Salinarimonas sp.: one gene and its partner. The main gene of each other region encodes a partner of the protein of the gene in region 2 in a complex. Links are inferred from orthologs where the notes say so. Each region holds a gene or a part of one and is shown on either strand. Other genes may lie near its edges. The genes, in order: uvrA and mfd.

Region 1 (10,713 bases), 980 kb from region 2 along the record:
TCGTGAACGAGCAGATCCGCATCGCCGCCGGCAACCCGCTCACGGTCCGCCAGGAGGACGTGCGGATCGAGGGCCACGCGGTGGAGTGCCGCATCAACGCCGAGCATCCCGCGACCTTCCGGCCCTCGCCCGGCACCATCACCTATTTCCACCCGCCGGGCGGGCTCGGCGTGCGCGTCGATTCCGCCGCCTACCAGGGCTATCGCATCCCGCCGCACTACGATTCGCTCGTCGGCAAGCTGATCGTGCACGGCCGCACGCGCAACGAGTGCCTGATGCGCCTTCGCCGCGCCCTCGACGAGTTCGTCGTCGACGGCGTCGACACGACGCTCCCCCTTTTCAGGACGCTCGTTCGGAACCAAGATATCCAGAACGGCCTGTACGACATCCATTGGCTGGAGCACTTTCTCAAGACCGGGGGGCTGGACGAAAGCCCGTGACCCCCGGCGCGCCCACGGGACCCTGATGCACAGCGGCATCGTCCAGATCACGCCGGAGATCGTCCTGCGCGCCTACGCCGCGGGCATCTTTCCCATGGCGGAGAGCGCGGAGGATCCCGGCATCTACTGGGTGGAGCCGCGCGAGCGCGGGATCATCCCGCTCGACGGCTTCCACGTGAACAAGCGCCTCGTCCGCACGGTGCGGGCGGACGTGTTCGAGGTGCGGGTCGACACCGATTTCGAGGGCGTCATCGACGGCTGCGCCGCGCCGGGGCCGGACCGGGAGAAGACCTGGATCAATTCCCGCATCCGGCGCATCTACGGCGACCTGTTCGACCTCGGCTATTGCCACACGGTGGAGGTCTGGGACGGGAACGCGCTCGTCGGCGGGCTCTACGGGGTGAGCCTCGGCGCCGCCTTCTTCGGCGAGAGCATGTTCCACCGCGCCCGCGACGCCTCGAAGGTGGCGCTCGTCCACCTCGTGGCCCGCCTCAAGCGCGGCGGCTACATGCTGCTCGACACGCAATTCGTGACGGAGCACCTCGCGCAGTTCGGCGCGAGCGAGGTCTCGCGGCGCGAGTACAAGCGCCTGCTCGGCGAGGCGCTCGCCTACGAAGCGCGCTGGGACGCCTGGCCCGTGGGCGAGCCCGTCTCGGGCGCGCAGGCGCTCGACATGATCGCCACGAAGCGGCGCATGCCGTGAGGGGAGGGCCGCCTCCGGCGGCCGCGGCCCCTGGACGCTCGGCGCGAGCCGAGACATGCTCTCGGTCGACCCACGTCCCGAGGAAGCCGTCGCATGCCCGCCAGTCCCGCCTCCATCCGCGCCGCGAGCCCCGCCGACGAGCCGGCGCTCGCGCGGCTCTATGCGGCCGCGTTCCCGGAGGAGGACCTTTTTCCGATCGTGAAGGCCCTGTCGGGGCTCGGCGACGTGGTGCTCTCGCTCGTCGCGACCGCCGACGAGCGAGGGGGCGGGCAACCGGAGGGAACGCGGGCGCCGATCCTGGGGCACGTCGCCTTCAGCCGCTGCGGGGTGGACGGGCGCGCGGCGCCGCTGGCGCTGCTCGCGCCGCTCTGCGCGGCGCCGGAGGCCCAGCGCGGCGGGATCGGCTCGGCGCTGGTTCGGGAAGGCTTCCGCCGCCTCGAGGAGGCGGGCGTGCGGCGCGTGCTGGTGCTCGGCGATCCCGGCTATTACGGCCGCTTCGGATTTACGCCCGAGACCGCGATCGCGCCGCCCTACGATCTTCCCGAGGCGTGGCGCGCGGCCTGGCAGGGGGCGTCGCTCGGCGACGGGCCGGCGCCGCCGCCCGGCCGGCTCACCCCGCCCGGGCCGTGGATGCGGCCCGCGCTATGGGGGCCGTGAGCGCGGCCCGAAACGAAAAGCGCCGGCCTTTCGGCCGGCGCTCTCGCGTCTCGTTGGCTCTCGCGGCGCGGATTACGCGACGGCGAGCTTGTCCGCCGAGGACTTGCCGGTGCGGCGGTCGGCGACGATCTCGTAGGAGACCTTCTGGCCCTCGTTGAGGCCGCGCAGGCCCGCGCGCTCGACGGCGGAGATGTGGACGAACACGTCGTTTCCGCCCTCGTCGGGCTGAATGAAGCCGTAGCCCTTGGTCGTGTTGAACCACTTCACGGTGCCGGTCTGCATGACGATTCCTTTCAAGGCATGCTGGTAGGCTCGGGCGTGCGCGACTGGCGCCCGCCCATGGGATATCGATGTCTTGGTAGAGGGGTCGTCAGCCGCGCCGTGAAGCGCTCCTGGCCAAGTCGTCCGGCCGAAAACTCGATGCTGTTCAGATAAGGGGGAAATGGGGCGTTTCCAAGATGGCCGGCGTGGATATTTTCGCGGCTCCGCGCCGGCCCCGCCCACCCCTCAATGATTGTCCCGCGGCACCCCGAACGTCGAGGCGATGCGCTGGTACTTCACCGCGGGCTTCAGCGTCATGCCGTCCGACAGCTGGTCGACCATGGCGCGCTGGATCTCCTGCCAGGGCGTCTGGCTCGCCGGGTGGGGGAAGCCGCCCTTCGCCGCGAGATCGGCGCGGCGGCGCTCCAGCTCCTCGGGCGGGAGCAGGATGTCGGCCGAGCGCTCGTTGAGGTCGATGCGGATGCGATCGCCCGTCTGCAGCAGGGCGAGCCCGCCGCCCGCCGCCGCCTCGGGGGAGGCGTTGAGGATCGAGGGCGAGGCCGAGGTGCCGGACTGGCGCCCGTCGCCGATGCAGGGGAGCGCCCGCACGCCGCGGCGGATCAGCTCGCCCGGCGGCTGCATGTTCACCACCTCCGCCGCGCCGGGATAGCCGATCGGCCCCGCCCCGCGCATGATCAGGATCGCGTCCTCGTCGATGCCGAGCGCCGGGTCGTCGATGCGGGCGTGGTAGTCCTCCGGCCCGTCGAACACGACGGCGCGGCCCTCGAAGGCAAGCGGGTCGTCGGGGCTCTCGAGATAGCGCTGCGCGAATTCCTTCGAGATCACGCTCGTCTTCATGATGGCGCTCTCGAACAGCGTGCCCTTGAGATGGAGGAAGCCCGCCTTCTCGCGCATCGGCCGCTCGTAGGGGCGGATCGTCTCGCGGTCCCAGGAATGCTTGCCGCGGCAATTCTCGCCGATCGTATGGCCGTTGGCGGTGATCGCGCCCTCGTGGATCTTGCCGACGTCGATCAGCTCGGCCAGGACGGCGGGCAGGCCGCCGGCCCGGAAATATTCCTCGCCGAGGAAGCGCCCGGCCGGCTGCATGTCGACGAGGAGCGGGATCTCGAAGCCGACCCTCTCCCAGTCGTCGCAATCGAGCGGCACGCCCACGTGCTTGGCGATGGCGTTGACATGGATCGGCGCGTTGGTCGAGCCGCCGATGGCGGAGCAGGCGACGATCGCGTTCTCGAAGGCCTCGCGGGTGAGGATGTCGGAGGGCTTCAGGTCTTCCCACACCATCTCGACGATGCGCTTGCCCGTCTCGTAGCTGATCTGCCCGCGCTCGCGATAGGGCGCCGGGATCGCCGCCTGGCCGGGCAGCGACATGCCGAGCGCCTCGGCGAGCGCGTTCATGGTCGAGGCCGTGCCCATCGTGTTGCAATGGCCGTTCGAGGGCGCGGAGGAGCCGACGATGTCCATGAATTGCTGGAAGTCGATCTCCCCCGCCGCGTGCCGCTCGCGCGCGGCCCAGATGACGGTGCCCGAGCCCGTGCGCGCCCCGTCCATCCAGCCGTTGAGCATCGGGCCGACGTTGAGCGCGATCGCCGGGATGTCGACGGTCGCCGCCGCCATCAGGCAGGCGGGCGTGGTCTTGTCGCAGCCGGTGAGCAGCACCACGCCGTCGAGCGGGTAGCCGTAGAGCACCTCGACGAGGGAGAGGTAGGCGAGGTTGCGGTCGAGCGCGGCGGTGGGGCGCTTGCCGGTCTCCTGGATCGGGTGGCAGGGGAACTCGAGCGCCAGCCCGCCCGCCGCCGTGATGCCGTCGCGCACGCGCTTGGCGAGCTCGAGGTGGTGACGGTTGCAGGGCGCGAGATCCGAGCCGGTCTGCGCGATGCCGATGATCGGCTTGCCCGAGCGCAGCTCCTCGCCGGTGAGGCCGTAGTTCAGGTAGCGCTCGAGATAGAGCGCCGTCATGCCGGGGTTCTCGGGATTGTCGAACCACAGCCGCGAGCGCAGCTGGCTGGGCGTGATGCGGCGGTCTGCGGGCATGGCGGCGTTGCTCCCTCGTGTTTCCTCGAGAGGGATCATACGCGCGCTTGCGCGCCTGTCGACACGGCGGCGGGCTCCTTCGTGTTCGGGAAATGCAAGCCGGCCAGCGCATCGGCGCGCGGATGCCGGCGCGCGAAGGCGCCCATGAAAAAGGGACCCCCGGTGCGGAGGTCCCCGTCCGTTCCGGCCGCCTCGGCGGCCCGCCTCACGCCTCCGCGAGGCGGCTCTCGTCGACGGCGCGCATGTGGGGCTCGCGCTCGCTCTTGATGTGGTAGATCGCCTCGCCGTCGCGCTCGCCGGGGACGATGCGGATCACCTCGTAGGTGAGGGCCATCTGGTTGGGGTGGATGCGGATCATCTGCCGCTCGTCCGCGACGAGCCGCACCTTGTCGCCCAAAGAGAACCGCGCCTGGTCCAGCATGGTCGTGCCTCCTTCCGTGTTGGGGAGACAACGCCTGAGCTTCGAAGGAGTTCGGAGCTTGGCGGGAAGATTCCTGGAATGGGAACATATGTCGGGCGCCGGCATCGCCCCGCAGAGGGGTGGGCCGCATCGGCAGCCCGGAGGGGAGGGCGCGCGCCCGGCCCTCCCCACCCGTCGGCCTTCGGCCTCCTCCCTCCCCTGCGGGGAGGGGCCGGGCGGCGTGTCATTCCGCCGCCTGACGCGTCGCGCGCTTGCGCGCCGGCTTCTTCTCCGCGGCGGGTTTCTTCTCCCCGGCTCCTGCCTTCTTCCCCACCGCCTTCGTCGGCGTCTTCGTCGGCGTCTTGCCCGCCGTCCCGGCCGCGTCCTCGGTCACGCCGACCGTCTTCATCGGCCGGCGCGCCAGCACCTCCGCCAGGAACCGGCCCGTATGGCTGGCCTTCGCGGCGGCGATCTCTTCCGGCGTGCCCTCGGCGACGATGGTGCCGCCACCGTCGCCGCCCTCGGGGCCGAGGTCGATCACCCAGTCGGCGGTCTTGATGACCTCGAGATTGTGCTCGATGACGACGACGGTGTTGCCCTGGTCGGCGAGCTCGTGCAGCACCTCGAGCAGCTTCGCCACGTCGTGGAAATGCAGGCCCGTGGTCGGCTCGTCGAGGATGTAGAGCGTGCGGCCGGTGGCGCGCTTGGAGAGCTCCTTGGAGAGCTTCACCCGCTGCGCCTCGCCGCCGGACAGCGTGGTCGCCTGCTGGCCGACCTTGACGTAGCCGAGCCCGACGCGCGCGAGCGTCTCCATCTTCTCGCGGATCGAGGGCACCGCCTTGAACAGGTCGCGCGCCTCCTCGACCGTCATGTCGAGCACGTCGGCGATGGACTTGCCGCGATACTTCACCTCCAGCGTCTCGCGATCGTAGCGCTTGCCCTTGCAGACGTCGCAGGTGACGTAGACGTCCGGCAGGAAGTGCATCTCGATCTTGATGACGCCGTCGCCCTGGCAGGCCTCGCAGCGCCCGCCGCGGACGTTGAAGGAGAAGCGGCCGGGAAGGTAGCCGCGGGCCTTGGCGTCCGGCAATTGCGCGAACCACTCGCGGATGGGCGTGAAGGCGCCCGTATAGGTCGCGGGGTTCGAGCGCGGGGTGCGGCCGATGGGCGACTGGTCGATGTCGATGACCTTGTCGAGATGCTCGAGCCCCTCCAGCCGGTCGTGCGGGGCGGGATGCTCCATGGCGCCGTTGAGCTTGCGCGCCACGGACTTGTAGAGCGTGTCGACGACGAGCGTCGACTTGCCGCCGCCGGAGACGCCGGTGACGCAGGTGAAGGTACCGAGCGGAATCTCGACGTCGACGTTCTTGAGGTTGTTGCCCCGTGCGCCGACGACCTTCAGCGCCCGGCTCTTCTGGCCCTTGCGGCGCATCTTCGGCGTCTTCACCGCCATCTCGCCGGTGAGGTACTTGCCGGTGAGCGAGGCGGGGCTCGCCATCACCTGCGCGGGCGTGCCCTTGGCGATGATCTGGCCGCCGTGGATGCCGGCGCCCGGCCCGACGTCGACGACGTAGTCCGCCTGCAGGATGGCGTCCTCGTCGTGCTCGACCACGATCACCGTGTTGCCGAGGTCGCGCAGCCGCTTGAGCGTGCCGAGCAGCCGCTCGTTGTCGCGCTGGTGCAGGCCGATGGAGGGCTCGTCGAGCACGTAGAGCACGCCTGTGAGGCCGGAGCCGATCTGCGAGGCGAGGCGGATGCGCTGGCTCTCGCCGCCGGACAGCGTGCCCGAGGCGCGCGAGAGGGTCAGGTACTCGAGCCCCACGTCGTTGAGGAAGGTCAGCCGCTCGCGGATCTCCTTGAGGATCCGCCCGGCGATCTCCGTCTGCTTCTCGTTGAGCCGCGCCGGCAGCGCCTCGAACCAGCCGTGCGCCTCCTTCACCGAGAGCCGCTTCACGTCGCCGATGTCGCAGGCGGCGATCTTCACCGCGAGCGCCTCGGGCTTGAGCCGCTTGCCGCCGCAGGCGGCGCAGGGCGTCTCGGACATGTAACGCGAGATCTCCTCGCGCGCCCAGTCGCTCTCGGTCTCCTTGTAGCGCCGCTCGAGGTTGGGGATCACGCCCTCGAAGGGCTTCTTCACCTCGTAGGCGCGCAAGCCGTCGTCGTAGGCCATGCGCACGGCCTCGCCGCCCGAACCGTAGAGGATCACCTCCCGCGCCCTCGACGGCAGGTCGCGCCAGGCGACGCTGGTCTTGAAGCCGTAGTGCTTGGCCAGCGCGTCCAGCGTCTGGCCGTAATAGGGCGAGGTCGACTTCGCCCAGGGCGCGATCGCCCCGCGCTTCAGGGTGGCGCTCTCGTCCGGCACGATCAGGTCCGGGTCGATGCGCATCTCGTGGCCGATGCCGTCGCAGGTCGGGCAGGCGCCGAAGGGGTTGTTGAACGAGAACAGCCGCGGCTCGATCTCGGGGATGGTGAAGCCGGAGACCGGGCAGGCGAATTTCTGCGAGAAGGTCATGCGCTTGGGCGCGCCGCTCTCGTCCTTCTCGTCGGCCCATTCGATCACGGCGATTCCGTCGGCGAGCTCGAGCGCGGTCTCGAGGCTCTCGGAGAGCCGCGCGCCGATGTCCTCGCGCACCACGAGCCGGTCCACCACCACGTCGATGTCGTGCTTGAACTTCTTGTCGAGGGCCGGCGCGTCGGGGATCTCGTAATAGGCCCCGTCGATCTTCACGCGCTGGAAGCCCTTCTTCTGCCACTCGGCGAGCTCCTTGCGGTACTCGCCCTTGCGCCCGCGGATCACCGGCGCGAGCAGGTAGAGCCGCGTCTTCTCCGGCAGCGCCAGCACCCGGTCGACCATCTGCGAGACGGTCTGGCTCTCGATCGGCAGCCCCGTGGCGGGCGAGTAGGGCACGCCGACGCGCGCCCAGAGCAGGCGCATGTAGTCGTAGATCTCGGTGACCGTGCCCACCGTCGAGCGCGGGTTCTTCGAGGTGGTCTTCTGCTCGATGGAGATGGCCGGGGAGAGCCCGTCGATCTGGTCGACGTCCGGCTTCTGCATCATCTCGAGGAACTGGCGCGCATAGGCCGAGAGGCTCTCGACGTAGCGCCGCTGGCCCTCGGCGTAGATCGTGTCGAAGGCGAGCGAGGACTTGCCCGAGCCCGACAGCCCCGTGAGCACGACGAGCTTGTCGCGCGGGATCATCAGGTCGACGTTCTTGAGATTGTGCTCGCGCGCCCCGCGGACGGAGATCACGCGGGCGGTGGGATCGCCGGCGCGGGCGCGGTCGAACAGATCGTCGAGATCGGACATGCGGATGAGGCTCGTCGAAAGGAAGACGGACGGGGGCGGGCTCGGGACGCAGAGCACGCCCGCGGACCGCGTCGATATAGTGCGCCGACGCGCGCCCGCCATCGCCCCGGCCGCTCGGCGGCCCTGCGAATCGCGCACGCGACGCCGCACCCTCGGGCGGGCCGCCTCCTGGCTAGAACAAAACCGATACGATCGCAAGTCGGCGCATCCGCCTTCGGCCAGGACCTGCGCCCGATTTTCTCCGGCCGTTCACGCGGACCCGAAGCCGAACTCGCGCGTTGTAGAGCGCGCCGGGGGGCATGAGGAAAAGCCCAATTCACCAAGGAGAGCTTCATGCACACGATTCTCGCCCGCGGCGCCGCCGCGGCCTTCGCCGTGTCCCTCGCCGCGGCCCCGGCCCTCGCCCAGGAGCAGTCGATCGTCGAGCTGGCGTCGGGCAACGACGACCTCTCGACCCTCGTCACCGCCGTGCAGGAGGCCGAGCTGGTCGACACGCTCTCCGGCGAAGGGCCCTACACGGTCTTCGCGCCGACCAACGCCGCCTTCGAGGCGCTGCCCGAGGGCGCGCTCGACAATCTCCTCGCCGACCAGGAGCAGCTGCGCGGCGTGCTGATGTACCACGTCGTCGCCGGCGAGGTGATGGCGAGCGACCTCACGAGCCAGATCGAGGCCGGCGGCGGCCAGGCCGAGATCGAGACCGCCGGCGGCGAGACCCTCACCGCCAGCGTCGAGGGCGGCGAGGTCACGCTCACCGACCAGCAGGGCAACACGGTGACCGTCGCCCAGGCCGACATCGACGCCTCGAACGGCGTCGTCCACGTCATCGACGGCGTGCTGATGCCCGGCATGTGATCGTTCGGGGGGACACCCGAGACGCGAGGGCCGCGGGCGGGAACGCGCGCGGCCCTTCCTTACGCCGCCGGCTCCGCCGCCTCGCCCCTCAGCATGCCGGCGACCGCCTGGAAGGCCGCGACCAGCGCCCGGCGCTCGGCCGCCGGCAGGCGTGCGAGGTCGCCCAGGGCCGCGGGCGGCAGCAGGGGAGGGGCCTCGACCAGCGCCGCCGCGCCGGCCGGCGTGAGGCGCGTGTGCACGATCCGCCGATCGGCGGCATTGCGATAGCGCTCGACGAAACCGCGCTCCTCGAGCTTGTCGAGGATCGAGACCACGGTGCCGGCCGAGAGATCGCAATGGCGCGAGAGCAGGCTCGTCGTCACCTCGCCGCGGGCGCGCACGGCCTGCATCACCACGATTTGCGGGATGGTCAGTCCCGAGACCCGCGAGACCGCCTTGGAGCGCGTGTCGATGGCCTGCGCGATCACGCGGATCGCCTTCATCAGCGCCTCGATGTCGGCGGCCGTGGGATCCGCCTCGGCGAGCCCCGCGAGCGGGGCTGGGGGCGCCGCCGCGCCGGCGGGAACGAAGCGCAGCCGTTCGTCGTTCGTCATGCGAAAACCTCCGGAGATCATTTGACATCAAAACGTTCGAGCTGTAAACATTCGATCTCAAACGAACCCGGAGAGATACCGCGCCCGCTGCCGGCGGGGGCCAAGAGAAAGCGAAACCACGACATGTGCGGAATTTGCGGCGCGCTCAGCTTCGACGGCAGCCCGGCTTCGGCCGACGCCATCACCCGGATGACGGATGCGATGGCGCCCCGCGGGCCCGATTCGGAGGGGGTGGTCGCCCGCGGCCGCGTGGCCTTCGGCCATCGCCGGCTGAAGATCATCGACCTGTCGAACAAGGCCGAGCAGCCGATGGTCGATTCCGAGCTCGGCCTCACCATCGCCTTCAACGGCTGCATCTACAACTATCCGGAGCTGCGTCGCGAGCTCGAGGGGAAGGGCTATCGCTTCTTCTCCACCGGCGACACCGAGGTGATCCTCAAGGCCTACCACGCCTGGGGCCCGGACTGCGTCCAGCGCTTCAACGGCATGTTCGCCTTCGCGATCCACGAGCGCGAGAGCGGCCGCGTGGTGCTCGCGCGCGACCGCTTCGGCATCAAGCCGCTCTATCTCGCCAAGACGGCGAACGGCCTCGTCTTCGCCTCCTCGCTGCCGGCGATCCTCGCCGCCGACGAGAGCGTGGACCGCTCGGTCGATCCGGTGGCGCTGCAATTCTACATGTCCTTCCACGCCGTCGTCCCGGCGCCGTGGACCATGATCAAGGGCGTGCGCAAGCTCCCGCCGGCGACGATCCGCGTCATCGAGGCCGACGGCGCCTCCACCGAGCGGCGCTTCTGGGCGCTCGACTTCACCCGCACGGCCGAGGACGAGGAGCGCTCCTTCGAGGAGTGGCGCGACCTCACGCTCGACGAGCTGCGCAAGGCGGTCGCCCGCCGCATGGTGGCGGACGTGCCGGTGGGCGTGCTCCTCTCCGGCGGCGTCGATTCGAGCCTGATCGTCGGCCTCCTCGCCGAGGCCGGCCAGTCGGGCCTGCGCACCTATTCCATCGGCTTCGAGGAGGCGAACGGCGAGAAGGGCGACGAGTTCGTCTATTCCGACCTCATCGCGAAGCACTACGACACCGACCACACCAAGATCTTCATCCCCTCCACCGACATGCTGGACGCGCTCCCGGCGACGATCCGGGCCATGTCCGAGCCGATGGTCTCCTACGACAATGTCGGTTTCTATCTGCTGTCGCGCGAGGTGGCGAAGCACGTCAAGGTCGTGCAGTCCGGCCAGGGGGCGGACGAGGTCTTCGCCGGCTACCATTGGTACCCGAAGGTGGCGGGCTCCAACGACCCCGTCGGCGACTACGCCGAGGCCTTCTTCGACCGCTCGCACGCCCGGCTGAACGAGCATCTCGCCCCGGGCTGGCGGGTGGACAAGGACGAGGCGCGCGCCTTCGTCGAGGCGCATTTCGCGCAAGCCGGCGCGACCGACCCGGTCGA
Region 2 (11,192 bases):
CGGCGCGACCGCCGGCAGACGGGGGCTTCCGCTTCGCGGAACGCGTCGCTTCGCGCCGCGCCCCATCCGTCTCGGCTTCGCCGAGCCACCTTCCCCTACAGGGAAGGAAAGCACTCGGCGTCGGTCCTGCACGCCCCTCACCCCCGTTCCCTCGCCGCGGGGCTTCGTGAGAATCCTGAATCGCGTCGGATGCGGCTTGCTACTTCAGATTCTCCCGCCTAACCTGCTCGTGAGACGGGTGGCGGGGCGTTCATGGAGATCGAGGGGTTCATCGCCGAGGCGCGGGGCGCCGACGGCTCAGAGCGTGCGAACTACCAGCTTTTCGTGACGCGGCTGTGCGCGCTCCTCGGCGTCGATCCGCCGACCTATTCCGCCGCCGAGACGGCGCTGAACGACTACGTCTTCGAGCGCAAGGTGGATTTCGTCCATGCGGACGGGTCGCGCACGCCGGGCTTCATCGACTGCTACAAGCGCGATCATTTCGTGCTGGAGGCCAAGCAATCGGCCAAGCGCGTGGGCGCTGCGGCGCGGGGGGCCGGGCGCGGCTGGGACCAGGTGATGCTGGAGGCGCGCAGGCAGGCGGAGAACTACGCGCGCGCCCTGCCCGTCGACCACGGCTACCCGCCCTTCCTCGTCGTCGTGGACGTCGGCCACGTCATCGAGCTGTTCGCCGACTTCTCCGGCCAGGGCAAGAACTACGCGCATTTCCCGGACCGCGCCTCCTACCGCATCCGCCTCGACGACCTGCGGCGCGAGGACGTCCGGGACCGGCTGCGCAAGGTCTTCCTCGACCCGCACGCGCTCGACCCGGCGCGCGAATCGGCGCGGGTGACGCGGGAGGTGGCCGAGCGGCTGGCGCGCATCGCCAAGCGGCTGGAGGCGCGCCACGACGCGCAGGAGCTGGCGGAATTCCTGATGCGCTGCCTCTTCACCATGTTCGCCGAGGACGTCGGCCTGCTGGACCGGTTCCGCGACCTCCTCGCCGACCTGAAGGACAATCCCTCCGCCTTCGTGCCGGCGGTGGAGAGCCTGTGGGCGGCGATGGACGCGGGCCTCTACGAGCCGCGGCTGATGAAGACGCTGCGGCATTTCAACGGCACTCTGTTCAAGACCCGCCGGGCGCTGCCCCTCGAGCGCGCCGCGATCGCCGAGCTCCTCGACGCCGCCGAGCGGGACTGGCGGGACGTCGAGCCCGCGATCTTCGGCACGCTGCTGGAGCGCGCCCTCGATCCGCGCGAGCGCGCCTCGCTCGGCGCGCACTACACGCCGCGCGCCTATGTCGAGCGGCTGGTCATTCCCACGATCATCGAGCCGCTGCGGGCGGAATGGGACGTCGCCAAGGGCCGCGCCGACGAGCTCGCCGCGGCGGGGCACGCCGAGGGCGCGCTCGCGACGATCCGGGGCTTCCACCACCAGCTGTGCACCGTGCGGGTGCTCGACCCGGCCTGCGGCACGGGCAACTTCCTCTACGTGGCGCTCGAGCTGATGAAGCGGCTCGAGGGCGAGGTGCTGGACGCGCTCGAGGCGCTCGGCCAGGATCAGGCGCGGCTCGCGCTGGAGGGCGAGACGGTGAGCCCGCGCCAGTTCCTCGGCCTCGAGATCAACCCGCGCGCGGTGCCGATCGCCGAGCTGGTGCTCTGGATCGGCTACCTGAAATGGCAGCTGCGCACCGGCGGCGCGGCGGCCGTCGGCACGCCGGTGCTGCACGCCTACGGCACGATCCTCAACCGCGACGCGATCCTCGCCTACGATGCGAAGGAGCTGGTGCGCGAGGCCGACGGGCGCCCGGCGAGCCGCTGGGACGGGGTGACCTTCATGCGCCACCCGGTCACCGGCGCGGAGGTCCCGAACCCGTCCGCGCGCACGGAGGTGTATCGCTACGTCAATCCGCGCCGGGCGGAGTGGCCGCAGGCGGACTTCATCGTCGGCAACCCGCCCTTCATCGGCGGCAAGGACATGCGCGCGGCGCTGGGCGACGGCTATGCGGAAGCGTGCTGGGCGGTGCGCCCGGACGTGCCCGGCGGGGCCGATTTCGTGATGCATTTCTGGGACGAGGCGGCGACGCGCCTCCTCGCCGCGGCGGGCGGCGGGGGCGCGGCGGGCAAGGGCGCGAAGGCGAAGGGCGGGGGCAAGCGCACGGCCGGGGCCGCCGCGCGCCCGTTGCTGCGCTTCGGCTTCATCACCACGAACTCGATCACGCAGACCTTCTCGCGCCGAGTGATCGAGCGCCACCGCGCCGCCAAGGCGCCGCTCTCCCTCGTCTTCGCCGTGCCGGACCACCCCTGGTACAAGTCCGCCGACACGGCCGCCGTGCGCATCGCCATGACGGTCTGCGCCCGCGGCGAGACGCCGGGCGTGCTGGCGACAGTGGTCCACGAGGAGGGGCTCGATACGGACACGCCGCAGGTGGAGCTGGCGCGGCGGGAGGGGGTGATCACGGGAAACCTCTCGGTGGGGCCCGATCTCGGCGCGGCGACGGCTCTGCTCGCGAACGAGGCGCTGTCGAGCCCGGGCGTGAAGCTGCACGGCGCGGGCTTCATCGTCACGCCCGAGAAGGCGGAGGCGCTCGGGCTCGGGACCGTGCCGGGGCTGGAACGGCACATCCTGCCCTATCGCAACGGCCGCGACCTCACCGCCCGCCCCCGCGGGGTGATGGTGATCGATCTCTACCCGCTCGCCGCCGAGGAGGTGCTGGAGCGGTTTCCGGCGGTGTATCAGCACGTCGCGGAGACGGTGAAGCCGGAGCGGGATCAGAACAATCGCGCGACGTACCGCGACAATTGGTGGATCTTCGGGGAGCCAAGGGCCGATCTGCGCCCTTCAATCGAAGGTCTGGACCGCTACATCGCTACCGTAGAGACTTCGAAACATCGCGCGTTCCAGTTCCTCGACGCGGCGATCCGTCCGGACAACAAGCTCGTCGCGCTCGGCCTCGACAGCGCCGCCCACCTCGCCGTCCTCTCCTCGCGTGTCCACACGCGCTGGGCGATGGCGAAAGGCGGATGGCTCGGCGTCGGCAACGACTCCGTCTACGTCAAGACGCAGTGCTTCGACCCCTTCCCCTTCCCCGCCTGCCTCGACGCGCCCCCGCACCACCCCGACGCCGCCATCCGCGAGCGGCTGCGCACGCTGGGCGAACGGCTCGACGCGTTTCGCAAGGAGCGGCTCGCGGCGCATCCCGCGCTGACCCTGACGGGGCTCTACAACGCGCTGGAGCGGCTGCGCGGGATCGAGGCGGGGACGGACGCGAGGCCCCTCGACGAGGCCGAGCGGCGGGTCCACGCGGCGGGGCTCGTCTCGATCCTGAAGGAGCTCCACGACGAGATCGACCGCACCGCCTTCGCCGCCTATGGCTGGGGGGACCTCGCGGACGCCCTCGTCGGCCGCCCCGGGGCGACGACGCCGGCGCCCACCGTCGCGGCGGAGCAGGCCGAGGCGGAGGAGGCGCTCCTCGCCCGGCTCGTCGCGCTCAACCGCGAGCGGGCGGCGGAGGAGGCGCGGGGGCGCGTGCGCTGGCTGCGGCCCGATTTCCAGGTCCCCCGCCTCGGCGCCCGCGCGCCGCAGCCCGAGCAGGCGATCCTGCCGGAGATGGAGGTGGTCCCGGTCCCCCTCGCCGCGCGGCCCGCCTGGCCGGCGGACGGGCTCGACCAGGTCCGCCTCGTGCGCGACGTACTGGCCCGCGCGCCGACGCCGGTCCAGGCCGACGCCATCGCCGTCACCTTCGACGGCCGGGCCAACGCCGCCCGCCGCCGCCGCATCGCCGCCGTGCTCGACACGCTGGTGGCCACGGGCTCGGCCCGCGCCCGCGCCGAGGGAGGGGCGCGCACCTATTTCGTGCCGCGCTGAGGGTCGGGGGGCGCGGGGCGATGCCCGACTAGGCCGCCGCCCTCCCCTCCGCGATCTTCACGAGGTTGCGCAGGATCACGCGCGTCACCTTCAGCCGTTTGTCGACCTCCGCGACGTCGCGCGTGAAGACGATCTTCATGTCCGGGCGGACCTTGGCCGCGGGACCCTGGTCGGCGACGTAGGCGACGAGGCCTTGCGGGTTGGCGAAGGAATTGTCGCGGAAGGCGACGACGATGCCCTTGGCGCCGGCGTCGACCTTCTCGATGTTGGCGCGCCGGCACAGAAGCTTGATGCCCATCACCTTGAGCAGCTGGTCCACCTCCGGCGGGCGCTCGCCGAAGCGGTCGCGGAGCTCGGCGCCGAACGCCTCGATGTCCTCCTCGGTGTCGAGCGAGGCGAGGCGGCGGTAGAGGTTGAGGCGCACCTGCAGGTCAGCGACGTAGCTCTCCGGGATCATCACCGGCGCGCCGAGCGCGATGTTGGGCGACCACTGGTCCTCGACGGGCTCGTCGGCGCCCTCCTTGAGCTGGGCGACGGCGTCCTCCAGCATCTGCTGGTAGAGCTCGTAGCCGACCTCCTTGATGTGGCCCGACTGCTCGTCGCCGAGCAGGTTGCCGGCGCCGCGGATGTCGAGATCGTGGGAGGCGAGCTGGAAGCCGGCGCCGAGCGTCTCGAGCGACTGCTGCACCTTGAGCCGCCGCTCCGCCTGCACCGTGAGCGTGCGGTTCGCCGGCACGGTGAAGAGCGCGTAGGCGCGGGTCTTCGAGCGGCCGACGCGCCCGCGCAGCTGGTAGAGCTGGGCGAGGCCGAACATGTCGGCACGGTGGACGATCAGCGTGTTGGCGGTGGGGATGTCGAGGCCGGATTCGACGATCGTGGTCGAGAGCAGGATGTCGTACTTGCCCTCGTAGAAGGCGGTCATCACGTCCTCGAGCTGGGTCGCCGGCATCTGGCCGTGGGCCACCGCGACCTTCGCCTCGGGCATCTCCCGGTCGAGGAAGTCCTTCACCTCGGCGATGTCCTCGATGCGCGGCACCACGTAGAAGGCCTGGCCGCCGCGATAGCGCTCGCGCAGCAGCGCCTCGCGCACCAGCAGCGGGTCGAAGGGCGTGACGAAGGTGCGCACCGCGAGGCGGTCGACCGGGGGCGTCGCGATGATCGAGAGCTCGCGCACGCCGGTGAGCGCGAGCTGGAGCGTGCGCGGGATCGGCGTCGCGGAGAGGGTGAGCATGTGCACCTCGGCGCGCAGCTCCTTGAGGCGCTCCTTGTGGGTGACGCCGAAATGCTGCTCCTCGTCGACGACGACGAGGCCGAGATCCCTGAACTTGACGGTCTTGCCGAGGAGCGCGTGGGTGCCGACCACGATGTCCATCGTGCCGTCGGCGAGCCCCTCCTTGACGCGCTTGAGCTCGGCGGCGGTGACGAAGCGCGAGGCGTGGCCGACCTGGACGGGCAGGCCCTTGAAGCGCTCGGCGAAGGTCTTGAAGTGCTGGCGCGCCAGCAGCGTGGTCGGCGCCACGACCGCCACCTGCTTGCCGGCCATGGCCGCGGCGAAGGCGGCGCGCAGCGCCACCTCGGTCTTGCCGAAGCCGACGTCGCCGCACACCAGGCGGTCCATGGGCCGGCCGGAGGCCATGTCGGTGAGCACCGCGTCGATGGCGGTGAGCTGGTCCTCGGTCTCCTCGAAGGGGAAGCGCGCGGCGAATTCGTCGTAGAGCCCTTCCGCCGGGGCGAGCTTCGGGGCCTCCTTGAGGATGCGCGCGGCCGCGATCTGGATGAGCTGCCCCGCCATCTCGCGGATGCGCTTCTTCATCTTGGCCTTGCGGGCCTGCCACGCGCCGCCGCCGAGCTTGTCGAGCTGGACCTCGGTGTCCTCCGACCCGTAGCGGGTGAGGAGCTCGATGTTCTCCACCGGCAGGAACAGCCGGTCGCCACCGTTGTAGTGCAGCTCGAGGCAATCGTGCGGCGCGCCGGCGGCCTCGATGGTCTTGAGGCCGACGAACCGGCCGATGCCGTGGTCGGCGTGGACCACGACGTCGCCGGTCGTCAGCGAGGAGACCTCGGAGAGCACGTCCTGCGGGCGCTTCGCGCGCCGGCGCGGGCGCACCAGGCGATCGCCCAGGATGTCCTGCTCGCCGATGACGGCGAGCGCGTCCGTCTCGAAGCCGGCCTCGATGCCGAGCACGGCGAGCGCCACCTCGCCCTGCGCGAGATCCGCCACCTCGGCGAGGCGGCGAACGAGCTTGGTGCGCTCGACCCCGTGATCGGCCATGACGTGGCCGAGGCGCTCGCGCGAGCCCTCGGACCAGGCGGCGAGGACCACGGCCTTCCCGGCGCGCTGGAGCGCCCCGACGTGCTCCGCCGCGGCCTCGAACACGTTCGTGCCCTCGGCCTCGCGCTCGGCGACGAAGGTGCGCCCCTGCCGCGCCCCGCAATCGACGACGAGCCGCCCCTCGCTCTCCGGCAGGGCGAAGGGCGTGACGCGCACGCTCGCGCCGCTCTCGAGGCGCGAGGCCCATTCCTTGGGCGCGAGGTAGAGCGCGTCGGGCCGCAGCGGATTGTAGGGGGCGACGCCGGGCTGGCGCTCGTCCATCTGCTGGCGGCGCGCCTCGCAATAGTCGCGGATCGTGGCGAGCCGCTCGGAAGCCGCGTCCTCGGCCTGATGGTCGAGCACGACGGGCGCGCCCTCGACATAGGAAAACAGCGTGTCGAGGCTCTCGTAGAAGAGCGGCATCCAGTGCTCGAGCCCGGCATAGCGCCGGCCTTCCGAGATCGCCTCGTAGAGGAGGTCGTCGCGCCCCGGCGCGCCGAAGGTGGCGGCGTAGCCCTGGCGAAAGCGCTTGATCGAGGCGGTGGTGAGCTGCACCTCCGACATCGGCACGAAGTCGAGCCCGCGCATCGTCGTCATGGTGCGCTGGCTCTCCGGGTCGAAGGCGCGGATCGATTCGAGGCTGTCCCCGAAGAAGTCGAGCCGCACCGGCGTCGCGAGGCCGGGCGCCCACAGGTCGATGATGCCGCCGCGCACGGCGTATTCGCCGGTCTCCTGCACCGTGCCGGTGCGCAGGAAGCCGTTGATCTCCAGCCATTGGACGATCGAGTCCATGGCGATGACGTTGCCGGGCTGGGCCGAGAACGTGTCCGCCAGGATGCGCGCCTTCGGCACGGTGCGCTGGAGGATGGCGTTCACCGTGGTGGAGAGGATGCGCGGGCGCTCGGGCGACGACTTGGTGCGGGCGAGGCGCGCGAGCGTCGTCATGCGCTGCGCGGAGACCGCGCCCGCGGGGGAGACGCGGTCGTAGGGCTGGCAGTCCCAGGCGGGAAACGAGAGCACCTCGAGCCCCGGGGCGACGAACTGAAGCGCGCGCTCCAGCGCCTGCGCCCGCTGCCCGTCCCGCGCCACGTGGACCAGGATCGCCGAGCGCTCGGCCTTCTCCTTCAGCCCGAGCGCCAGATCGGCGAGCGCGAGCGCGTCGTAGCCGTCGGGCGCGGCGGCGAGGGTCAGGCTCTCCCCCGCGCCGACGAGATCGAGGGCGCGCTTCGGGAGGTTGGACAAGGGCGCGCGGGCGGCTGGCGCTTTGGGCATCGGGCTTATCGAGGTGTGGCTGACGGTCGGCAACGGAAAGCGCCCGCCCCGGGTTCGGGCGGGCGCGTGCGGCGGGGCGGCGCGCGAACGGCGCTCAGACGTGGATCGGCGCGCCGTGGGTGTGGAAGTCCTTGAGGCGCCGGAACAAGGGCGTGTCGTAGTTCGACGGCGTCTCGTCCTCGCCGGTGAGCCAGCGGAAGAGATCGCGATCGGGCACCTCGATCAGCGCCTCGAACTGATCGAGCTCGCCGTCGGTGAGCGTCCCGATCTCGCTGTCGGCGAAGCGGCCCATCAGGAGATCCATCTCCCGGATGCCGCGATGCCAGGAGCGGAAGAGGATCTTCCGCCGCCGCGGATCGAGATCGGCGCTCGTGCGGGTGGTTCCGGTCATGAGGGGCGCTCCGGCGTGGGGTGTGGCGTTCCGGGGCGTATATAGACGGTGGGGCGGGGATTGGAAGCGGGGTCGTGGGGCTCTGCGGAGTAGGCTGCCTCAGCGCCGCGGGCCGGACTGCGTCGGCTCCCCGGCAGACGCCGTTTCCGGCGCTGGACGGGGCGACGGCCGGCGCCGACGCCATTGCGCCTCCGCGGCCTGAACCTGCTGCGGGCCTTGGAGATGGCGGTCGAATCGCTGGACGGGACGCAGCGGGCGGGGCTCGCCGAGCTGGCCTTCGTCCTGCGGCGGACCGTCCATGGCGGGCTCGACAGGATCGACGAGGTGCCGCTCGCGCTCGCTGCGCCGAGCTAATAAGGAGATGTCATCCCGGACGCCGAAGGCGATCCGGGACCCAGATCCGCCAACGATAATCGAGCGGCGTGCAACGCCGCGTCCCAGGACGGAAATGAAGGCGTTGCGGGCGGCGGGACGCGCGCGCTTCGCGCACGCTGAGGGAAACTCCGGTGGCTCTGGATCCCGGACTTGCTTCGCAATCCGGGATGACAGGGGAGATGTCATCCCGGACGCCGAAGGCGATCCGGGACCCAGATCCGCGGACCTTCGTGGAGCGGCGTGCAACGCCGCGTCCCAGGACGGAAATGAAGGCGTTGCGGGCGGCGGGACGCGCGCGCTTCGCGCACGCTGAGGGAAACTCCGGTGGCTCTGGGTCCCGGACTTGCTTCGCAATCCGGGATGACAGGGGAGATGTCATCCCGGACGCCGAAGGCGATCCGGGACCCAGATCCGCCAACGATAATCGAGCGGCGTGCAACGCCGCGTCCCGGGACGGGAATGAAGGCGTCGCGGGCGGCGGGACGCGCGCGCTTCGCGCACGCTGAGGGAAACTCCGGTGGCTCTGGGTCCCGGACTTGCTTCGCAATCCGGGATGACATGCCGAGCGCCCGGCCCCGCCCCCTCAGAACGCCTTGAACGTGATCACCGTCTTGGTGTCGTCGATCTCCGGGATCGTCTGCACCTTCTCGGCGACGAAATGGCCGATGTCGACGTCGCGGTCGATGTGGAACTTGGCCAGGATGTCGTAGTCGCCCGCCGTGGAGTAGATCTCGGAGGCGATCTCGCGGTCCGCCAGCTCGCGCGCGACGTCGTAGGTCTTGCCGAGCTTGCACTTGATCTCGACGAAGAAGGTCTGCACGGGCGGGCTCCGGTCTCGCGGGTGGGAGGGGTTCTTGGTAGGCCGGCGACAGGCGCGACGCAAGGGGGTGGGCGGGGCCGCCACGCGCCGTCATCCCCGGCCGGAGCGCCGCAGGCGCGCAGGGGAAGGGGACCCAGCACGACTCTTCGCGGCGAAGCCGCGGCCATTGGCGGCGACCAGCCGCCTAGTCGGCGGCACCAGAGCGCCTCCGGCGCGACGCTTTTTGCCGGGTCCCCTTCCCCTGCGCCGCTTCGCGGCTCCGGCCGGGGATGACACGGCGGCGGGCGCCCTCACCGCCCTCACCGCGCGCCCCCCTCCCCTCGCATCCGCGCGGCGAACGCGGCGCCGTCCCTGCGCCCCAGCTCGTAGGCGAAGGCGATCATCCGCGGCTTCGTCACGTCGAACTGGCTCACCGCGATCGGCTCGGAGGGCTGGAGATAGGTGCGGTTGGCCACCTCCGGCAGGCGGGCGTAGCGGCGGGTGAGGAGGACGAGGGTCGCTCGGCCCTCGGCCTCGAAGGGCAGGAGCGGGTCCACCGGCACGTTGTCGACGAGGCCGCCGTCGAGGGCGGGCGCGCCGGCGACGGCGCCGACGGGGGTGATCGGCGGCACGCTGGCGCTGGCGAGCAGCGCCGCGACCAGCGCCTCGGGAGTGTCGAGGTCGCGCAGGCGGACGTACTCGCCGCGAAAGCCGAGGGCGCGGCCCCCGCGGGGGTGCATCGGCTTCAGGAGCGCCTTCTCGAGCTGGTAGGCGAGGATGCCGACCGGCGCGGCGAGCGCCATCGGCAGCCAGCGCGGGCGCCGGGCGATGGAGATCAGCACGTCCGGCGCGTCCTCCGACTTCAGGCGGGCGAGCGCGTCCGTGTCGAGCACCTCGGTGAGGAGCTCGCGATACATGGCGGCGACGGGAAAGAGCGGCCCGCCCCGCCGGGCCGCCGCCCAGTCGAGGTTCGGCACGCCCTGCGAGCAGCCCTCCACCACCATCCGGTGCACGCTCTCGCCGAAGCCGAGCATGGAATAGCAGGCGGCCCAGGCGCCGGCGCTGACGCCGGCCACGAGACGCGGGCGCAGGCCGAGCGCGGGCGCGGCCGCGTCCCAGAAGCCGCCCTGCCAGTAGCAGCGGTTCCCCCCGCCCGCGAAGGCGATCGCGTCGAACATGGGCGGCGCGCGCTCCCTCAGACGGTCTCGCGCACGACGTCGCGCCAGGCGCGCAGGATGCGGTCGAGCTCGCCGACGTCTTCCGAAGGCAGCCGGCCGAGCGTGCGCGCCACGAAGGCGCGCTGGGCCGCGATGCCGGCCTGCGCCTGCTCCGCGCCGTGGCGGGTGAGATGCAGCGCGTGCGAGCGCCGGTCCCCGGGGATCGCCCGGCGCTCGACGAGGCCCGCCTCGACCAGCCGGTCGATCAGCCCCGAGACGTTTCCCTTGGTGACGTAGAGGCGCTGCGCCAGCTCTCCCTGCGTGATGCCCTCGCGCTCGGTAAGCGTCGAGAGCACGTCGAACTGGGGGATCGAGAGCCCGAGCCCGCGCAATTCGGCGGCGATGCCGTTCGAGAGGCGCTGCTGCAGGCGCACGAAACGCAGCCAGACCCGCACCGTCTCCGGCGTGTCGGGCGCGGCCGAGGCGGGGCGAAGGCGGTCTGTCCGGGTCATGCGAGGTTATTACGCGCCGCGATGGTTCAGGTCAAAACCGTTTCGGAAGCCGCCCTCAGCTCTTGAGCCGCCACCCCGTCCTGAAGATCCAGGTGACGATGGCGAGGCAGACGAGCATGAACAAAGCCGTCATGGCGAGACTGATCGCCGGGCTCACGTCGGCGACGCCGTAGAAGCTCCAGCGGAAGCCGCTGACGAGGTAGAGCACGGGGTTGAACAAGGCGACCGTGTCCCAGGGCTCGGGCAGCATCGTGATCGAGTAGAACGTGCCGCCGAGGAAGGCGAGCGGGGTCACCACCATGAGCGGGATCAGCTGCAGGCGCTGGAAACTGTCCGCCCAGATGCCGATGATGAAGCCGAACAGGCTGAAGGCCGTGCAGGTGAGCACGAGGAAGGCCGCCGTCCAGAGCGGGTTAACGATCGTGTAGTCGACGAAAATCCGCGCGGTGGCGAGGATCAGGACGCCGACCAGCACCGATTTCGTCGCCGCCGCGCCGACGTATCCGATCACCGTCTCCACCGCAGAGAC

The links.
Region 1: the proteins of mfd (region 2) and uvrA are in contact, whole or in part, in a crystal structure (PDB 4DFC), measured with the Escherichia coli proteins. The link is inferred for Salinarimonas sp. from one-to-one orthologs.

The regions. Positions count from the first base shown.
Region 1 is NZ_CP157794.1:3,521,672-3,532,384, reverse strand. What follows is about bases 4,558-8,215. They hold uvrA (excinuclease ABC subunit UvrA), read right to left. Parts: upstream 7,821-8,215; coding sequence 4,758-7,820; downstream 4,558-4,757. Other genes in these bases: ABL310_RS16235 (fasciclin domain-containing protein), read left to right, coding at 8,154-8,215. In the rest of the region: accC (acetyl-CoA carboxylase biotin carboxylase subunit), read left to right, coding at 1-440; aat (leucyl/phenylalanyl-tRNA--protein transferase), read left to right, coding at 466-1,143; ABL310_RS16260 (GNAT family N-acetyltransferase), read left to right, coding at 1,237-1,800; ABL310_RS16255 (cold-shock protein), read right to left, coding at 1,873-2,082; ABL310_RS16250 (IlvD/Edd family dehydratase), read right to left, coding at 2,308-4,113; ABL310_RS16245 (hypothetical protein), read right to left, coding at 4,319-4,534; more of ABL310_RS16235, read left to right, coding at 8,216-8,672; ABL310_RS16230 (MarR family transcriptional regulator), read right to left, coding at 8,732-9,265; ABL310_RS16225 (N-acetylglutaminylglutamine amidotransferase), read left to right, coding at 9,389-10,713. UniProt on the Escherichia coli protein: The UvrABC repair system catalyzes the recognition and processing of DNA lesions. UvrA is an ATPase and a DNA-binding protein. A damage recognition complex composed of 2 UvrA and 2 UvrB subunits scans DNA for abnormalities.
Region 2 is NZ_CP157794.1:2,536,510-2,547,701, forward strand. Bases 3,675-7,811 are described here. They hold mfd (transcription-repair coupling factor), read right to left. Parts: upstream 7,430-7,811; coding sequence 3,875-7,429; downstream 3,675-3,874. Other genes in these bases: ABL310_RS11760 (type IIL restriction-modification enzyme MmeI), read left to right, coding at 3,675-3,846; ABL310_RS11770 (succinate dehydrogenase assembly factor 2), read right to left, coding at 7,524-7,811. In the rest of the region: more of ABL310_RS11760, read left to right, coding at 253-3,674; more of ABL310_RS11770, read right to left, coding at 7,812-7,820; ABL310_RS11775 (hypothetical protein), read left to right, coding at 8,043-8,174; ABL310_RS11780 (Lrp/AsnC ligand binding domain-containing protein), read right to left, coding at 8,779-9,015; ABL310_RS11785 (patatin-like phospholipase family protein), read right to left, coding at 9,315-10,172; ABL310_RS11790 (MarR family transcriptional regulator), read right to left, coding at 10,190-10,663; ABL310_RS11795 (ABC transporter permease), read right to left, coding at 10,719-11,192. UniProt on the Escherichia coli protein: Couples transcription and DNA repair by recognizing RNA polymerase (RNAP) stalled at DNA lesions. Mediates ATP-dependent release of RNAP and its truncated transcript from the DNA, and recruitment of nucleotide excision repair machinery to the damaged site.